DNA from 2 places in the Brucella sp. LJL56 genome. Region 2 is predicted to be linked to the other one. Evidence: predicted binding sites of a transcription regulator. Region 2 holds the regulator's gene; the other holds the start of a gene.

Region 1 (9,814 bases), on a different contig from region 2:
GGCTTTTGCGATTGGTGAGGAACTGCGCAACCAGATAGCGCAGCAGCCAATGAATCTTCCCGATGGCGCACGCCAGTCTGTGACTTTGTCTATCGGTGTTGCAGCATTCAACGGCCATCCAGACTATAGTCATCTCGTCAACGCCGCTGACCGCGCCCTATACCGGGCAAAACAGGCGGGGCGTAATCGATGCGAAAAGGAAGTGCCGCTCGCGATTCATTGATCGGGGAGGCATTTTGACATCTGGTAGTCGCGCTACAAAACCGCCATATGCTTTCATCATGACGAATAGTTCCGCCTCCCCCATTTTCGAGAAAGATTCACAAAAGCCGCGTGAACGCGATGCACTGGAGACTCATTTTCTGCCACTCCTGGCGGATGCGCCTCCCGTGGACTGGGTCGTTACAGAAGGCCTTACGGACTATGAGGAAGCTCTCGCTTTCATGGAAACACGTGTCCAGGCTATTCGGGAAGGTACAGCAAATGAACTTGTTTGGCTGGTTGAACATCCGTCGCTATACACCGCAGGCACCAGCGCCAATGCAAGCGATCTCCTGACTCCAGACAGTCTCCCCGTCTTCAACACGGGGCGCGGCGGTGAGTATACCTACCATGGCCCCGGCCAGCGCATCGCCTACGTGATGCTTGATCTCAAACGTCGCCGCGAGGACGTACGCGCCTTCGTGACAGCTCTTGAACAATGGATCATTGAAAGTCTAGCCGAGTTCAACGTCAAGGGTGAACGTCGCGAAGATCGCGTCGGCGTATGGGTTACACGGCCAGAGAAGCCCCGCCTTGCAAATGGCACCATGTGCGAAGATAAGATCGCAGCCATAGGCATCCGCCTTCGCCGCTGGGTCAGCTTTCACGGCATTGCCATCAATGTCGAACCCGATCTCAGCCATTATTCCGGAATCGTTCCTTGTGGAATCGCAGAACATGGCGTCACCAGCCTTGTAGATCTGGGATTGCCGGTGACGATAGGTGACCTGGACGTCGCTATGGGAAAAGCTTTCGAGGCGGTCTTCGGTGCACGTCAGCTCAAATAGCTGCCTAGCCGCTAATCCACTGCATCAGCTTTCACGCGACGCTCGCGCATGAAAACATAGAAGCCTGATCCAACAATGATCGCAATACCGCACCATTTCGATGGCGTCGGGAAATCGCCGAACACGATCAGGCCAACCAGAACAGCGTTAACGATTTCCAGATACTGGAACGGTGCGAGCATAGATGCCGGTGCAAGCTTGAATGCCTGCACGACCATCAGATGGCTAACCGTACCGATCGTTCCTAGAAGCAACAAGAGCAGCCACGGCTGGATGCCACGCGGCAGGCCGAAACTCAGGTCGCCAAGACCCGCCGCAGTTCCGAAAATCATAGCAATCCCGGCAAGCACCCATCCGCCGACGCCCGCATAGAACTGCATTACAAGCGCACTCTCCTTGGTGCCGTATTTGCGGTTCAGGATCAGATAGATCGCGAAGGTTACGGCTGTTGCCAATGGCAGAAGCGAGACAGCACCGAAAATCTCGAAACTCGGCTGGATCACGATCATTGTACCAATGAGCCCGACACCGACAGCACTGAACCTTCTCCAGCCCACTTTCTCCTTCAGGAAAATGGCCGAAAAGAGCGTCAGAATAAGCGGCTCGGCAAAGAAGACAGCCATCGCATCCGCCAGCGGCATATATTTTATCGCCGTAAAGAAGCAGAGCCCACCGAACCCCATTAGCGCACCACGAATGAGATTGCCCGCCAGATGTTGTGTTCGCAGTGCAGCAAAACCGCCCACAACGAGCAGGACGAAGAACATCAACCAACACTGAATGAAGAACCGCATGAAGGTGACAGTTGCCGGAGGCATATTGTCCACCATGGCAAGCCACTTACCGATGGCATCCATCAGCGGCAGCAGAAGCACCGAGAGCACCATAATCGCCATGCCCTTTACGTGCGCTTCCATGCCGCTTGTTGCGCTGCTCTGCATTTCAAACTCTCGGTATTCTGAACATTCCCGTCATCGCTCTATGCGAACTGCCACAGCGTTTCCATCCAATTTGATCGGAAATGTCCTGCTTGTTTGACTTTCGCCTTCTTTCTGGTGCAAATCGGTTCCGTTCTGAACAAACCCCTTTGAAAAAGCAGTGTGAAAGCGGAACGTAAGGCGAACTTTAGTCGCCTTTCGCGGGCGCGCATGGCATCATTTAGGTGATTCGCGAACAATATTTTCCGGTCGATGGCGAGCAGGCTCGGCAGCGCCCCCTGAAATTCAGATAGAGAGCTTTTCGGAACAGATGGACGATAGCAACGATCTCTTCTCTAGAGTGGTCAGCAATGCCCGGGAACGGGAACAGGGGCGACAGGGTGAAAAACCTGTAGCGCCACAACCTGTTGCACAGCCGGTAGTAGCGCCGTCCCCCTCCGTTCCGAAACCGGTCGCGGTCAAGGCGCCGCCTGCTTCATCGGCAGGCGACGACTATAACGCATCATCCATCCGTGTTCTGGAAGGCCTGGAGCCGGTACGCCTGCGTCCCGGCATGTATATTGGCGGTACGGACGAAAAGGCGCTGCATCATCTCTTCGCTGAAGTCATTGACAACTCGATGGACGAAGCGGTCGCGGGGCATGCCAATTTTATCGAAGTCAGTTTTGATGCCGATGGTTTTGTTACTGTTTCGGACAACGGACGCGGCATTCCCGTGGATGAACATCCCCAGGTACCCGGAAAGTCTACGCTCGAAGTCATCATGACCAAGCTGCACGCGGGCGGCAAGTTCGACGGGAAGGCCTATGAAACGTCGGGGGGGCTGCACGGCGTTGGCGTTTCGGTGGTGAACGCCCTTTCCGATATGCTGGAAGTGGAAGTCGCACGCAATCGCCGACTTTATCGCCAGCGCTTCTCGCGTGGCATTCCGCAAGGTGGACTGGAAGAACTCGGCGAAGTGCATAATCGTCGCGGCACCCGCGTCCGTTTTCACCCAGACCCCGATATTTTTGGCAAGACAGCACAGTTCGACCCACATCGCCTCTATCGCATGGCCCGCTCGAAAGCCTATCTGTTCGGTGGGGTTGAAATCCGCTGGAACTGCGATCCATCCCTGCTCGATCCGAAGAAGGAAACGCCTGAAAAGGCCGTATTCCACTTCCCCGGTGGCCTGAAAGACTATCTTGAGGCGTCGCTTGGCAAGGAACATCAGGTCACACGGGAGATTTTTGCGGGCAAGACCGAAAAACAAGGCGGACATGGGGCCGTCGAATGGGCGGTTTCGTGGTTCGGTGGTGACGGTTTCGTCCACTCTTACTGTAACACCATTCCGACCGGGGATGGAGGTACGCATGAAGCAGGCCTGCGTATTGCCTTGACGCGAGGGCTAAAAGCCTATGCAGAACTGACCAACAACAAGCGCGCTTCGATCATTACCACTGATGACGTTATGGTATCGGCTGCGGGCATGCTGTCGGTTTTCATCCGCGAGCCGGAATTTGTCGGCCAGACCAAAGACAAGCTTGCGACCGTCGAGGCGCAGCGCATCGTGGAAAACGCTATCCGCGATCCATTCGATCACTGGCTTGCAGCCTCTCCGCAGGAAGCATCGCGCCTTCTGGAGTGGGTGATTGACCGCGCGGACGAGCGTTTACGCCGTCGTCAAGAGAAAGAAACGGTTCGCAAAAGCGCAACGCGCAAGCTGCGCCTGCCCGGCAAGCTTGCCGATTGCACGCAGAACGCAGCAGCCGGGGCAGAACTGTTCATCGTCGAGGGTGACTCGGCAGGCGGCTCAGCCAAACAGGCACGGAATCGCGCCAATCAGGCTATTCTGCCGTTGCGTGGTAAGATTTTGAACGTTGCCAGCGCCGGACGCGAAAAACTGACGGCAAACCAGCAGATTGCCGATCTGGTACAGGCGCTTGGCTCCGGCACGCGCAAGAATTATCGCGAGGACGACCTGCGTTATGATCGCGTCATCGTCATGACCGACGCAGATGTCGATGGTGCGCATATCGCGTCGCTGCTCATCACATTCTTCTATCAAGAAATGCCCGATCTGATCCGCAACGGTCATCTCTATCTGGCAGTACCTCCGCTTTTCCGCTTGAGCCAGGGCGGAAAGGTCGCCTATGCGCGTGATGAAGCGCACAAGGACGAGCTTCTGCGCACCATGTTCACCGGACGTGGAAAAGTGGAAATCGGGCGCTTCAAAGGCCTTGGCGAAATGCGCGCCGAGCAGCTCAAAGAAACGACCATGGACCCGAGGAAACGCACTCTGCTGCGTGTTCAGGTGGACGAAGATTATATCGATGAAACCCGCAACACCGTCGATGAACTGATGGGTACCAAACCGGAAGCGCGTTTCCGTTTCATTCAGGATCGGGCGGCTTTCGTGGAAGAACTGGATATCTAGAGCGCCTCTCCAGAGGTTTCTCTACGAATTCTGAGAAGTTAGTAGAGAAAACCTGAAATGCTGAGGTGGCATGAACGGCAATTCGCAAACGCAATGCCGTTCGTTTTCTTTTTCAACAGAACTTCATAAATTCCTGATAAATGGGGACTTCAAGCTTTTACATCGATACCGAGCTTGGCTTCGATCTCCTCGATCGATTCTTTAACAAAGAAAGTCTGATCCGTGCTCAGCGTCACAATGCGTGTGCCGGTTCCATAAGCATTATAGGAAAGAACGTGATTGAAATTCACGGCGAGCTTTTCACCGTTCACTTCCGTCAGCATGATCCACATCGCTTGCCCTCCTCCTGATATTATCCTCTCTAGAGAAGAATAGGCGTGACGGAACATTCGGCAACGGTTGCGACAGCATGGGCTTTCAAAGCTTGGTGCACATCCTCACTTTTTCGACTGTTCGTCCGAAGCTTTCAGACCATTCTTCGCCGCGCCAATCGGTCCGGAAGCCAGCCCTTTTGTAGAGGTTGAGAGCGGGAAGATTGTCCGCGTGAGTGCCGATCACCGCTTCGTCAAAGCCATCGAGTAGAATCTGTGCCATCAGCGCATCAAGAAGGTGTCTACCAATCCCCTGCCCTTGGCGAAGCGGATCAACCCATAAATCGGAAATGTAATTGCTTTGAGGCACCCTCGCGCCCCAGCCCGCAACGATCCCGGCCCTTTCGGCAATCAGGACACAATCTGTATTCGCGTGAAGGTCGCGCTGGAACTTGGCTTCCAGAACTTCACGCTTCTCGGCAGTTAGTTCAATATCGCGAGCCGCAATTCGCCAGGCTCGGACCGCTAACGCAGCCATAGAAACAAATTCGCCGGGGAAACCCCGGCGAACAAAAAGATCAGTTTTTACCACCATTTTGCCGGAGTAAACCGTCCGGCAGCCTGTTCAATGGCGTGCGCCGCCTGGAACAGTGTCTCTTCCTCGAACGGGCGTCCGATCAGTTGAAGACCCAGCGGCAGACCTTTCTCATTGATACCGGCAGGCACGGCAATACCCGGAAGGCCAGCCATGTTGACCGTCACCGTGAAGATGTCGTTGAGGTACATCTTGACCGGATCATTGGCGAGGTCTTCATCGGCCAGACCAAAAGCAGCCGACGGCGTTGCCGGGGTCAGGATCGCGTGTACGCCCTTGGCGAAAACGTCCTCGAAGTCCTTCTTGATCAACGTACGCACCTTCTGGGCACGCAGGTAATAGGCATCATAGTAACCAGCGGACAGCACATAGGTGCCAATCACGATGCGGCGCTTCACTTCCTTGCCGAACCCGGCTGCGCGGGTCTGCTCGTACATGTCGGCAATGTCCTTGCCAGGCACGCGCAGGCCATAGCGCACACCGTCATAACGCGCGAGGTTGGACGAAGCTTCCGCTGGTGCAACGATGTAATAAGCAGGCAGCGCATACTTCGTGTGCGGCAGCGAGATATCGACGATTTCGGCACCGGCATCCTTCAGATACTGAATGCCCTTCTGCCACAATTCTTCAATCTCGCCCGGCATACCATCGACCCGGTATTCCCGTGGAATGCCGATCTTGATGCCCTTCAGCGACTTGCCGATGGCTGCTTCGTAATCCGGCACCGGCAGATCGACCGAGGTGGTGTCCTTGAGGTCAAGCGACGCCATGGACTTCAGCAGAATGGCGGCATCGCGCACGTCGCGCGCAATCGGACCAGCCTGATCCAGTGACGAAGCGAAGGCAACCGTGCCCCAGCGCGATACACGGCCATAGGTCGGCTTGATGCCAACAGTGCCGGTGAAAGCTGCAGGCTGACGGATCGAACCACCGGTATCGGTTGCGGTTGCGCCGGCGCAAAGCTGTGCGGCAACAGCGGCAGCCGAACCACCCGACGAACCGCCCGGCACCAGATCGGCGTTGGAGCCATTAGCGCGCCACGGATTTTTGACCGAACCGTAATAGGAGGTTTCGTTGGACGAGCCCATGGCGAACTCATCCATGTTGAGTTTGCCGAGCATAACCGCACCATCAGCCCACAGATTGGCTGTGACGGTTGACTCATACTCCGGCTTGAAACCATCGAGAATGTGAGAGCAGGCCTGCGTATGCACGCCCTTGGTGGCAAACAGATCCTTCACGCCGAGCGGAATGCCTTCCAGTGCGCCCGCTTCACCCTTGGCAATACGCTCATCCGAAGCTTTGGCCATCGAACGCGCCTGATCGTGAGTCACTTTCACGTAAGCGTTGATGGTTTCATTCGCGGAATCGATAGCGGAAAGATAGGCGTCGGTGAGTTCGGTCGCTGTGATGGCTTTGGCCTTCAGCTTGTCGCGCGCCTCAGCAATGGTCAGTGCGGTCAGTTCGCTCATCGTCAAATCCTGTCAGTGCGCCTCAACGAGACGCTTTTCAAAAAAGGCGCTGTATTCGGAATCCGGATAGTCCAGAACCACACCGCAGCACGTAAAACCTGAATTCTCATAAAGCCGCCACGCTTCGTCGAAGCCGGGGCCCATACCCGTTTCGAGTACAAGACGGGACACGCCTTTGGTTTTTGCCAGATCGACAATCGCATCGACCAGAGCCGAACCAATGCGCTTTCCGCGCACTTCCGGCCGGGTGAACATGCGCTTCACCTCGCCGACGCCATCATCGTGCATCTTCAATGCACCACAGCCAACAGCCATGCCATCTTCGTCGCGCGCAACAAAGACCGTCGTATCGGCCCCCGCCATCTGCTCAACTGTCATCTTGAACTGGAATTCCAGCGGCGACAGCGGCAAAAGATGTATATTCAGACCATCGACCAGCGCGCGCACATCATCCTGCAACGGGGTCTCGACTGAAACCCGAATAGCCATGACCTACTCCACGACCTTTGGTACGACGAAGAAATTGTCTTCCGTAACCGGTGCATTAGCCACGACTGCGGCAGCAATACCGCCATCCGTTACCTTGTCTTCGCGCAGACGCATGTTCATCGGCGTCACAGAGGTCATCGGCTCGACGCCGTCGACATTGACTTCATTCAATTGCTCTACAAAGCCCAGAATTGCATTGAGTTCACCGGTCATACGCTCGGCATCGTCTTCGCTAACGGCTATACGTGCGAGATGCGCGACGCGCTTGACGGTAGAAATATCGACGGACATCCTGTTCTCCGCAAATGCTATATCAGGGCGGCGAACCGCCACCCTGAAGGTTCTTTGCTACGGCTATACCGGCGCGATTGTTGAAGCGCAACAATTCTTGCACTTCAACAGGCCATTAGAAGCTGTGAACCGTTCCTGCACGATCGGTCAGCACCTTGGCTTCCCGATGACCGGTCATTCCGGCCACGAACTTGTCCGCCGTCTGATCAATGATCGGGAACGAGCCATAATGGCACGGCAGTATGGTGCTGAAGTTGAAATAACGCTGGCATGCGAGAGCTGCAACCGCACCACCCATTGTGAAACGATCACCAATGGGAACAATTCCTATCTCAGGCTGATGAAGCTCGTTGATAAGCCCCATGTCCGAGAAGATATCCGTGTCACCCATGTGATAGAGCGTTGGCGCATCCTCGAAATGGAACACCAGACCATTCGGATTGCCCAGCGCCTGCGAGACGCCGTTTTCCGTCAGCATTGCCGAGGAGTGGAGCGCATTAACGAAGGTAACGGTGAACCCGTCATGCGCCACCGTGCCACCCGTATTGCCAGGATCGAGCTTTTCCACGCCCTGACTGCCAAGCCAGCTTGCAAGATCAGCATTGGCGATGACTGTCGCGCCGTGTTCCTTGGCGATTGCTACTGTGTCGCCGACATGGTCGCCGTGACCGTGGGTCAGCGCAATATGGGTTACGCCTTTGGTTGCTTCTTTGAAATCGATGCCCTTCGCACCGGGATTACCGTTCAGAAACGGATCGATGAGAATAACGGCCTTTGCGGTTTCGATGCGAAACGCCGCATGGCCAAGCCAGGTAAGTTTCATCAAGTCTCTCCTCAATCTTTGTTTCCGGCTCGATTTCCGGTTTGCGAACAGATATGACGCCGATAAAGTTGAAGGCAATATGAAACCACTTCAAAATCCTATGAGGTCCAATGGCTGTCGTTGAAATCGAGGAAATTCCAGCGCTGCTTCAGTCCGGGCAGACGATTGCCGGACTGGATCTGGGAACCAAGACTATCGGCCTTGCAGTGTCTGATCTCGGTCTTTCCTTCGCGCATCCGCGCCCCGTTATCAAACGGGTGAAGTTTTCCATCGACGCACAGATGCTTCTGAAAGCGCTCGACGCCGACAAGGTCGGCGTTATCGTCATCGGCTTGCCTATGAATATGGACGGAACGTCCGGCCCCCGCGTTCAGGCCACACGCGCATTTGTGCGCTCCATGCAGCCATTGACCGATTTACCCTTCGTATTCTGGGATGAGCGTTTGTCGACCGTCGCTGCCGAACGGGCACTGATTGGCATGGATGTTTCACGCGGCAAGCGGGCCGAGCGCATCGATTCGGCCGCAGCAGCCTTTATTCTCCAAGGTGCACTCGACCGCCTGCATAGCATCAGGCGGTCGGCATCTGATGATTACGACGCAGGATAGAGCTGGTCGAGAATCCTTTCGGCATTGTGGCGCGCGTCCAGCATGCCATAGGTCGAACGCCACTGACCGCCGAGACGGGTCTCGATGAACGCATCGGCCACATCGTCGGCCCCAAGCTGACGCAGTTCCGCTGCTGCTGCCGCATAGGCCAGTTGCTCAGTCAGAAGACGCGCGACACCCGGATCAGTTTCGGTAAGCTGTAATGCAGCACGCAACACATCAAGTGTCCCCTGCCCGCGTGGGCCAAGCTGTCCGCCGATCCATTCCAGCACTTCATCGAAAAGACCAGGCGCACGGGACAGCACCCGCGCCACATCCAATGCCATGACATTACCGGAACCCTCCCAGATCGCATTGACCGGCGCTTCGCGATAGGCGCGTGCGAGATTGCCTTCTTCGATGTAACCGTTGCCGCCGAGGCACTCCATTGCTTCATAGAGTAATGCAGGTGCGATCTTGCAAACCCAGTATTTCACCACCGGCGTCATGCAACGGGCAAAAGCCGCCTCGGCACGATCACTGGCAGCCATATCGAAAGCGCGTGCCAGCCGCATGGAAAGTGCAGTCGCACCGGCAACATCAAGCGCCATGTCGGCAAGAACGCGCTGCATCAACGGCTGCTCGACAAGAGCCTTGTCGAATACCTGACGATGACGGCTATGGTGCACGGCTTCGGCAAGGCCCGAACGCATCAATCCGGCCGACGCGACAGCGCAATCGAGCCGTGTCAGCGTGACCATATCCATGATCGTTTTGACGCCCTCACCCGGATTGCCGATCAGATGGCCGACCGCACCATCGAATTCAACTTCCGACGAAGCA
Region 2 (9,814 bases):
CGTTTGAAGTCGAGGTTATGCAACGCTTGAGCGGACCGAGTGCCACTTATGTCGGGCACCGCCTTTCCAGCTATGAACCGATATTGCATACGCGGGCTGCGCAGAAAGCTCTGGAAGCACAACGGACTGTTGGAACCCGGAAAACGTTGCTTGTTTTGCCAGGCTCGCGTCGGACTGAAATCCAGATGCTCATGGAGCCGTTCGGACAGGCTGTTGGCGAACTTGCGGCACGTGTCGAGAAACTCGACGTTGTTCTGCCAACACTGCCCCGTATTGAGGAAATGGTGCGGGATCTTTCTAAGAACTGGGCTATCAAGCCGCTCATTGTGCTGGGTGACGAAGAAAAGTGGAAGGCGTTTTCCCGCGCCGATGCGGCGCTCGCGGCTTCGGGAACTGTCTCGCTGGAGCTGGCCCTCTCGCGCATTCCTAGTGTGCTTTCCTATAAGGCGGACTGGTTCGCACGTAAATTTCTGATGCCTAAGATCACGATCTGGAGCGCAGCCTTGCCGAATATCATTGCCGACGAGCCAGTCGTTCCCGAATATTTTAACGAGTTTGTTCGTCCGGGAATGCTCGCCCGCAACCTTGAGCGGCTGATGCGTCCTGGGTCGGCACGTCAAGCGCAACTGGACGGTTTTGATAGGGTCGCTTCGATCATGTCAACCGAGCGCCCGTCTGGTGAGATCGGAGCGCAGGTCATTCTGGAACTGGCAAACAATTCCAGGAGCTGATGTTCAGATTCAGACAAGACATGAAAAACCCCGGCTACCAAAGGTAACCGGGGTTTTCTTGTAGGTCGGATACTTATTTGCGCTTTGCGAGCGGCACGTAATCGCGTTCGGGAGCGCCGGTATAGAGCTGGCGCGGACGGCCGATCTTCTGCTGCGGATCTTCGATCATTTCCTTCCACTGTGCGACCCAGCCGACGGTGCGGGCGAGAGCAAAGAGAACCGTGAACATTTCGGTCGGGAAGCCGAGAGCCTTCAGCGTGATGCCGGAGTAGAAGTCGATATTCGGATAAAGCTTCTTCTCAATGAAGTATTCGTCCGTCAGGGCGATCTTTTCGAGTTCCATCGCAACGTCGAGCAATGGATCGTCCTTGATACCGAGTTCGCCCAGAACTTCATGGCAGGTCTTCTGCATGATCTTGGCGCGTGGATCATAGTTTTTGTAGACGCGGTGACCAAAACCCATCAGACGGAACGGATCATTCTTGTCTTTTGCACGGGCGATGAATTCTGGAATACGGTCAACGGAACCGATTTCAGCCAGCATGTTGAGTGCAGCTTCATTTGCGCCACCATGGGCCGGACCCCAGAGGCAGGCAACGCCGGCAGCGATACATGCAAATGGATTGGCGCCAGAAGAACCGGCGAGACGCACGGTTGAGGTCGAGGCGTTCTGCTCGTGATCTGCATGAAGGATGAAGATACGGTCCATCGCGCGTGCCAGAACCGGATTGACCTTGTAATCTTCGCACGGAACGGCAAAGCACATGTGCAGGAAGTTCGATGCGAAATCGAGATCGTTCTGCGGATACATGAACGGCTGGCCGATATGGTACTTGTAGGCCATAGCGGCGAGCGTCGGAACCTTGGCGATCAGACGGATCGAAGCGACCATACGCTGATGCGGATCGGTGATGTCGGTCGAGTCATGATAGAAGGCTGACATTGCACCAACGCAACCGACCATCACAGCCATCGGATGGGCATCGCGACGGAAGCCCGTAAAGAACTTCGTCATCTGCTCGTGGATCATCGTGTGGCGCGTCACACGATAGTCGAAGTCAGACTTCTGGGTTGCCGTCGGCAATTCGCCGTAGAGAAGCAGATAGCAGGTTTCCAGAAAATCACCGTGTTCGGCGAGCTGATCGATCGGGTAGCCGCGATAGAGCAGCGTGCCTTCATCGCCATCAATGTAAGTGATCTTGGATTCGCACGATGCAGTGGATGTGAAGCCCGGATCGTAGGTGAACATCTGGGAATTCTTGTAGAGTGGACCGATATCAACGACGTCTGGTCCGACAGTGCCTTGTCGCACAGGCAGGTCGAATGTTTTGCCTTCTAGTGTAAAGCTGGCTGTCCTATCTGACATCGTGTTTCCTTTCATGTCCACTTTGCCGCCCGCACGACGGCAGAATTGTAATCGTCGTTATAATTTGTCTTTTATCTTTTGGCATAGTCCCCGGCCTGCGGGGACCATCAGCGTTTCACGCATTATCCTAACGATTTTGCCCGTCAAACTATCCCAAACGGTTCGTGATGCAATGCGTAATTTGAACTATTTACGCCGGTTTTGTCACGTCAGCGTGAATGTTCCCACCTTAACCGATTTGATCGCGAATACGTCCAAGTGACTCTTCGCGTCCAAGGACGAAAAGCACGTCGAACACGCCCGGAGAGGTGGCGCGACCAGTCAATGCTGCACGTAGGGGCTGTGCAATCTTGCCCAGTTTCAGCCCGGTTTTCTCTGCGTGAGTCCGTACGACGGCATCAAGCGATTCAGCGGTCCACTCTCCAGCTTCTTCCAAATCCGGGAGCACGGATTTAAGGACGGAGCGGCCTTCCTCGTTCAGGAGCGAAGCTGCCTTCTCATCAAGGTCGAGCGGACGGGCTGCAAAGATAAACTTCGATCCGTCGGCCAGTTCCACCAGAGTTTTGGCACGATCCTTCAAGCCAGGCATGGCCGCAAGCAATTGTGCGCTTCGCTTGTCGTCCAGAGCGTCTGCAATTTCCTTACCACCTTCGATTTCCGGCAGAACGGTGACGAGCGCGTCGTAAAGCGCTTTATCATCGCTGGCACGCATATAGAGGCCGTTAATTGCCTCAAGCTTTTGAAAGTCGAAGCGGGCTGCGCCCTTATTGATATCTTTGACGTCGAACCACTCGATCATTTGCTCGGTCGACATGACTTCGTCATCACCGTGACTCCAACCGAGGCGCACGAGATAGTTGCGCAGGGCTGCGGGCAAATAGCCCATTGCACGGTAAGCATCGACACCCAGGGCGCCATGACGCTTGGAGAGTTTTGCGCCATCGGCACCATGAATGAGGGGGATATGCGACATTTGCGGTACGTCCCACCCCATCGCATCATAGATTACGGTCTGTCGCGCGGCGTTGGTAAGATGATCGTCGCCGCGAATGATGTGCGTCACACCCATATCGTGATCGTCGACCACAACCGCATGCATATAAGTCGGCGTACCGTCGGAACGCAGAATAATGAAATCATCGAGATCCTTGTTCGGGAAACGCACGTCGCCCTGCACAGCATCCCGAACGAGGGTTTCGCCTTCCTGCGGAGCTTTGATCCGGACGACGGGCTTCACGCCTGCAGGCGCTTCAGACGGATCGCGATCACGCCAGCGACCATCATAGCGCGGCGGGCGGCCTTCCGCCCGTGCTTTCTCGCGCATTTCTTCCAGTTCTTCTGGCGTTGTATAGCAATAATATGCCTTCCCAAGAGCGACGAGTTCTTCCGCTACTTCACGATGGCGAGGTGCGCGTTCAAACTGTGAGATGGCGTCGCCGTCCCAATCCAGACCTAACCAGGTCAGCCCATCGAGAATGGCAGCGGTCGCGGCGTCTGTGGAACGTTCCCGGTCGGTGTCTTCGATGCGCAGCAACATCTTGCCGCCATTGTGCTTGGCGTAGAGCCAGTTGAACAAGGCAGTGCGCGCACCACCGATGTGCAAATACCCCGTGGGCGAGGGGGCAAAACGGGTAACGACCGGTTTCGACATGATAGCTCCACTATGTCATGCGCCTTTTGAGAGTAGCGGCGAATGCCGAGACACTGGCGCAAACTTGAATTCTAACGCCTGCGGGAGAAACTCCGGCAGGCAATCGGGGTTCGTGATGCGAACCCACTCGATTTCGGCTGCGGTTCATGTAGCATAGGCAGCAATGTGCGCAAGGGTTTCACATCCCTTTCGTGCTGATGTGCCGTCGTTCTTTCGGGGTATTTCGGCGGTTTGGGCTAACTTTTGCGGTCAGGCGGGGGCATGACAGGCATCAGGGAAGCGAGCAATGCTAACGAGCGGGCGCTTGTCAGAAGCATGCCCGATGGTCTGTTGCGTGCTTTGTTGCCAGAGGCTTGGCCCCAGAATGAAACAGAACCTCCGGCAAATCCGGAATTGGTCAAGCCGCCTGTGCTCAGCCGGCGTGAGCGTCTACTCTCCATTCTCTTCGTTGCAACTGATCAGGTCAGGGCAGCAATTGAAACTGAAGCCGGGCGAGGCGTATTTTTTCTCTTATTGCCAGTTTTCGCCGGTGTTGGCGCAATCATCTATTTTACGCTCTCATTCGAACCTGCGTGGACACCACTTCTATCCATGCTTGCGATCGCCGTCGGTTTGCGAATTGCAACGCGAAGGCACCATGTCGCTACGCAAGGCACAACGTTGGCCATCGCTTTGATAGCCGGTCTTGTGGTCGGCAAATGGGAGACGGAGCGTCGTGCAACGCCGATGCTGGGCTCCGATGTAGCGACACGTGTGACGGGACGGGTTATTGCGCTGGAGTATCAGGATAACGAAAGCTGGCGGATAACGCTTGATGTGCTCCAGACCGAACGCCCCAAACTCCGTTTTCCGCCCAAGCGCATCCGCGTCAATGCAAGGGACATTCCTGCATCGACGGTGATCGGCGGCGGACTGACGGGTTTTGTCCGATTGCGAACCCCTTCAGGCCCGGTTCGCCCCGGCAACTATGATTTCTCGTTTCACGCTTATTTCAATGGGATTGGCGCCAATGGTTTCTTTCTCGGAACACCCAAAGTGGCGACGGTTTCTCCGCCAGATGAACTGACTGCGGAAATTTCCCAGTGGATTGCCATGTTGCGTGTTCGGGTGTCTGAACGAATCGAGGAAGTGATAGGTGGGGAGGATGGCAGTGTCGCCTCGGCACTCGTAGCAGGCACGCGGGCCGGGATTAGTGAGCAGACGAATGAAGATCTGCGCAAAGCGGGGCTTGCGCATATTCTGTCGATCTCCGGCTTGCATATGGCGCTTGCAGCCGGAGTCGTCATGCTGACGTTGCGCTCTCTTTTCGCTCTTTTTCCGGCCTTTAGCGTGCGGCATCCCGTGAAGAAGTATGCGGCATTTCTCTCCCTGCTAAGCTGTACTTTCTATCTTGCGATGTCGGGTGCGGATGTGGCCGCACAACGAAGCTATGTAATGATCGCGGTTATGCTTGGTGCATTGCTGGTGGACCGTGCTGCGATCAGTATGCGTAATCTGGCGATTGCGGCCATAGCTATGATTGCAATCTCGCCGCATGAAATATTGGGGCCGAGTTTTCAAATGTCTTTTTCGGCTACGGCCGCGTTGATTGCAGGTTTTGCCTGGTGGAGCCAGCGCAACGTGATCGGGCAGGTTGGAGCGGGAAAGCGTGGGAAGACCACCTATGGTTTCGCTGGAAAAGTCCTGAAGCCTATCACGGCTGCGGCTGGTACCTCGCTCATTGCCGGACTGGCGAGCGGGATTTTTGCAGCTTATCATTTCAACAACACAGCGCCGTTCGGTTTGGTAGGAAATGTCCTCGCTGAGCCCGTAATAGCTCTTCTCGTAATGCCGTTTGCTGTCTTCGGCCTTGTGTTGATGCCATTGCAACTGGACTGGGTGCCTTTGCAGATCGTGGGCTGGGGTATCTTCGCTGTCAGACACATTGCCTCTTTTGTTGCGGCGTGGTCCCCCGATGGCAATCCCGGCGCCATGCCTGCACTCACTCTCGTTTTCTGGACCATTGCGCTTGTTCTGGCTGTTGTTTTGTCGACTAGACTGAAGGTGTTGGCGCTGCCCTTCATCGTTCTTGGGTTCGCTGCTTTCGTCAGGGAACCTTTTCCCGACATCGTGGTATCAGAAGATGCCAAACTGGTTGGAGTCCGACTGGCTGATGGGAGATTTGCAGTCAATCGGAGCCGTCCGTCGCAATTTACAGTCGATAATTGGAAAACAGCATATCTGGTCGAAGAATTCATTGCACCGCCATCGGGCAAAAACAGAAAACGAACGGATTCGGATGGGTTCGAATGTGAAGATGGATTGTGCACGATCAACTTGCGCGATGGCCACACACTGGCCTACACAGCAGATATCGCGATGCAAGAGATCGCCTGCAACATTGGCGATGTGGTCATTCTCGCTGTTCCTGGCAAGGAATCTTCGTGCGGGCGCTCAACAACTCTGAGCATCAGTAAACGCGATCTGGCGCTAAAGGGATCTGTGGAGATAAGACTCGGAAAAGCAGCAGAACAAAACCGAACTCCTCAGGCCTTATCCTTAATTTCACCCAAAACAACGAAAGCTGAGGCGGCATCGCCAACATCTGAGCTGCAACAGGACAGCCGGATAACATTTGCTGTCGATACACCGAGCCGTCCCTGGCATTTGCATCGCATCCATTCACGTCCGGCACGCGGTTTAGCGGAACGCGAGTACAAACCAAAATCCCGCTCTGCCCAAAATGCAGCGAGCTGTTCATCAGACGCCAATGATGATGCAAATCGCTGCGAATAATCCTGGAAGGCTCCCGGCTAAAAGGGAACTTTGGATACGCTCTATCTCTTTGCTTTACGCATTTTCCAGCGCAAAGCCGTTTCTCTTTTTGCCGGAAACATCTTAATAGCGGCGGATCAGGCCAACAAGCTTACCTTGAACCCGTACTCGGTCAGGGCCGAAGATTCGTGTCTCATAGGCAGGGTTGGCTGCTTCGAGCGCGATGGATGCACCCTTACGACGAAAGCGCTTCAATGTGGCTTCTTCGTCATCGACGAGAGCGACGACGATTTCACCAGGATTTGCGGATTCGCCACGCTTGATGATGACTGTGTCTCCATCGAAAATTCCGGCATCGATCATTGAATCGCCTCTGACCTCGAGAGCGTAATGCTCACCCGCACCAATCATTTCTGGCGGAAGGTTGAGGGAATGGGTCTGATTCTGGATGGCTGAAATCGGCACACCAGCAGCAATTCGCCCCATGACCGGCACGGAAACAGTTGCAGACGTGTCGTCATTCGTGGCCACAGGGGCAGGGCGCAACGGTGGAGGCGGCGGCGCTTTGCCAAGGCTACCTTCGATAACGCTAGGAGCGAACTTCTTTTGTGCATTGAGCCCTGGAGCAATAGAATCCGGCAGGCGCAGGACCTCAAGCGCACGTGCTCGGTTCGGCAAACGACGAATGAAGCCACGTTCCTCCAGAGCGGTGATCAGACGATGGATACCCGATTTTGAAGCCAGATCGAGCGCTTCCTTCATTTCATCGAAAGACGGGGGAATGCCCGTTTCTTTTAGACGTTCATGAATGAACAGCAGAAGCTCGTGCTGTTTACGGGTTAACATGCGCGACACCCTCCCGGCCAAGAATCGAGAAAAACAAAACCAGAACGAACACTATATGTTCCAGTCTTGTTCTGCAATGGTTTTAAAATCATTAACGCTTGAGCCGAGAGCGAACGGAATGCCATGCTTGCAGAGCTTTATTTGCAAGTCAGGGCAATGTGAAGTTTAAATAATATATAATTTACAATAGATTATATGTTGTTCTTCATGCATTATCGAGGTCGAAAGTTGTGTCAAATCTATAGCATGAGGACACGGCAATCGTCGCCGACCGCAGCCTCTGGGGCGTTCTCATCCCTGATGAGAAGTGCTTTCGAGCCGACGAGAGCCGAAAGCATAGACGAATCCTGGATTGGAAATGGCTTTGCTATCAGAGTTCCATCCGGGGTTGATTCGATTGTAGCTCGGATATAATCGCGGCGGTGGTCATTCGCAGGTAGGGTCGCGTCCAGCTTTGCGGGCCGGATATCGGCATCGAGGCTGGTTCCGGCAAGCTTGGCGACAAGCGGACGGAGAAAGACAAGGCTACAGACGAGGCTCGAAACGGGATTGCCTGGCAAGCCTATAACATGCACAATTTTGCTGTTCACACTGATGCGTCCGTACATCAGGGGTTTGCCCGGCCTCATGGCTATCTTCCAAAAATCGAGATTGACGCCCAATTTCTGAAGCGCGCCATGCACAAAATCCCGATCACCGACGGACGCGCCGCCAATCGTCACCAGAATGTCGATGCCACTTTGCAGGCTGTCTGCTATAGCCTGTTCGATCTTGGCAGGATCGTCCGGAATAATCCCCTTATCTTCAGGGCTGCCGCCCGCTCGCCTTATGATTTCAGCGATTCCGACGCTGTTTGACGCAACAATCTGGTCTTTTCCGGGTGTTTCACCCGGCGCGACAAGCTCATCACCGGTCGCGACGATTGCCACCTTGGGTTTTTGGAATACGTCGATTTTCGCGTGTCCGCTTGCAGCGGCGAGCGACAGGGCAGCGGCATCCAGCTCACGTCCGCTCGAAATGACGATATTACCAGGCGAAAAGTCGAGCCCCGCGCGGCGTATATGCCGTCCCGGCTCTATTCCTTCGTGAACAGTGAGCCGGTTACCCGAACGCTCGGTATGTTCCTGAATGACAATTGTGTCTGTGCCTTTGGGCAATGGCGCGCCGGTGAAAATGCGAACCGCCTGTCCGATCCCCAATTTGCCCTCGAAGCGATTGCCCGCCGCCGATTCACCGATGATGTCGAAAACGACTGGATAAGAGATGTTGTCCGGTGCGATCAGGGCGTAACCATCCATTGCCGACCCGTCGAAAGGCGGCTGGAGAAAATGCGCCAGCACAGGTGTTGCAACCACGCGCCCGCCCGCATCGGACAAGGTGACTTGCTCTTTGCCGTGCGGTTCCGCAGATTTCAGGATGCGGGCCAGTGCTTCATCGACCGGGAGAAGGGACATGGTGTTTCCTCTCGAACTGAATTGTGGACCCGTTTAGAGCATAAAGCCTGTCTGGAAGAATTGATCCAGAACAAGGTTCAGCGATTATGCCGTCCAGTCACCTGATTTGCCGCCGCTTTTTTCGGTAACGCGGATGCCGCCGATCTCCATATGTTTGTCGACGGCTTTGGCCATGTCATAGATGGTAAGACACGTTACGGAAACGGCAGCGAGGGCTTCCATTTCCACGCCAGTGCGTCCTTTGAGCTTGGCGAGTGCGCGAACGCGCAAACCGGGTAGTGCCTGATCCGGTTCGATTTCGACAGCGACTTTGGTCAGCATAAGCGGATGGCAGAGGGGAATCAGGTCGGCGGTCTTTTTTGCCGCCATGATGCCTGCTAGACGCGCAGCGCCAATGACGTCACCCTTCGCGGCATTGCCTTCCAGAATGATCGCCAGCGTTTCCGGCTTCATTCTGACCGATCCTTCGGCTGTGGCTTGGCGTTCAGTTTCATCCTTGGCCCCAACATCCACCATATTGGCAGCACCGGTCTGGTCGATATGGGTGAGCTTGGACGTCATTGGTCAGGCCTTGTCGGTCAGGAGTTCACGGGTGGCCGCCGCGACATCTTCCCGGCGCATCAGGCTCTCGCCGATGAGGAAGGTCCCGATTCCGGATTTTTCCAAACGCAGGCAATCTTCGTGTGTGAATATGCCGCTTTCACCAACCAGAACACGATCGGAAGGTGCCATTCTCGACAGGCGTTCCGACACGGCGAGATCAACCTCAAACGTACGCAAATTGCGATTGTTGACGCCGAGCAGACGCGACGAAAGCTTCAGTGCGCGTTCCATCTCGGTTTCGTCGTGAACTTCGATGAGTGCATCCATGCCAAGATCGAACGCGGTTTCTTCCAACGCCTTTGCCAGATCGTCATCGACGCTAGCAAGAATGATCAGAATGCAGTCCGCACCCCAGCTACGCGCTTCATGCACTTGGTATGTATCGAACAGAAAGTCCTTGCGCAGGGCT

What was found. The regulator LexA, encoded in region 2, represses DNA repair genes until DNA is damaged. The targets are predictions, from matches to a motif close to TGTTCNNNNTGTGTTCNG.
Positions count from the first base shown of each region.
Region 1: the regulator LexA is predicted to act here: its motif matches at 2,157-2,174, upstream of parE (DNA topoisomerase IV subunit B).

Region 1 is NZ_JBTXLQ010000002.1:253,858-263,671, forward strand. Features, by position in the region: gene ACYSN1_RS09780 (GGDEF domain-containing protein) at 1-223, shown strand, start outside; gene lipB (lipoyl(octanoyl) transferase LipB) at 282-1,049, shown strand; gene ACYSN1_RS09790 (DMT family transporter) at 1,061-1,990, opposite strand; gene parE (DNA topoisomerase IV subunit B) at 2,298-4,403, shown strand; gene ACYSN1_RS09800 (flagellar FlbD family protein) at 4,553-4,735, opposite strand; gene ACYSN1_RS09805 (GNAT family N-acetyltransferase) at 4,821-5,252, opposite strand; gene gatA (Asp-tRNA(Asn)/Glu-tRNA(Gln) amidotransferase subunit GatA) at 5,300-6,781, opposite strand; gene ACYSN1_RS09815 (GNAT family N-acetyltransferase) at 6,794-7,270, opposite strand; gene gatC (Asp-tRNA(Asn)/Glu-tRNA(Gln) amidotransferase subunit GatC) at 7,274-7,561, opposite strand; gene ACYSN1_RS09825 (metal-dependent hydrolase) at 7,677-8,384, opposite strand; gene ruvX (Holliday junction resolvase RuvX) at 8,495-8,992, shown strand; gene ACYSN1_RS09835 (acyl-CoA dehydrogenase family protein) at 8,977-9,814, opposite strand, start outside.
Region 2 is NZ_JBTXLQ010000001.1:91,625-101,438, forward strand. Features, by position in the region: gene lpxB (lipid-A-disaccharide synthase) at 1-731, shown strand, start outside; gene gltA (citrate synthase) at 805-2,097, opposite strand; gene gltX (glutamate--tRNA ligase) at 2,327-3,748, opposite strand; gene ACYSN1_RS00525 (ComEC/Rec2 family competence protein) at 4,010-6,523, shown strand; gene lexA (transcriptional repressor LexA) at 6,626-7,348, opposite strand; gene ACYSN1_RS00535 (molybdopterin molybdotransferase MoeA) at 7,588-8,802, opposite strand; gene moaC (cyclic pyranopterin monophosphate synthase MoaC) at 8,887-9,363, opposite strand; gene trpC (indole-3-glycerol phosphate synthase TrpC) at 9,367-9,814, opposite strand, start outside.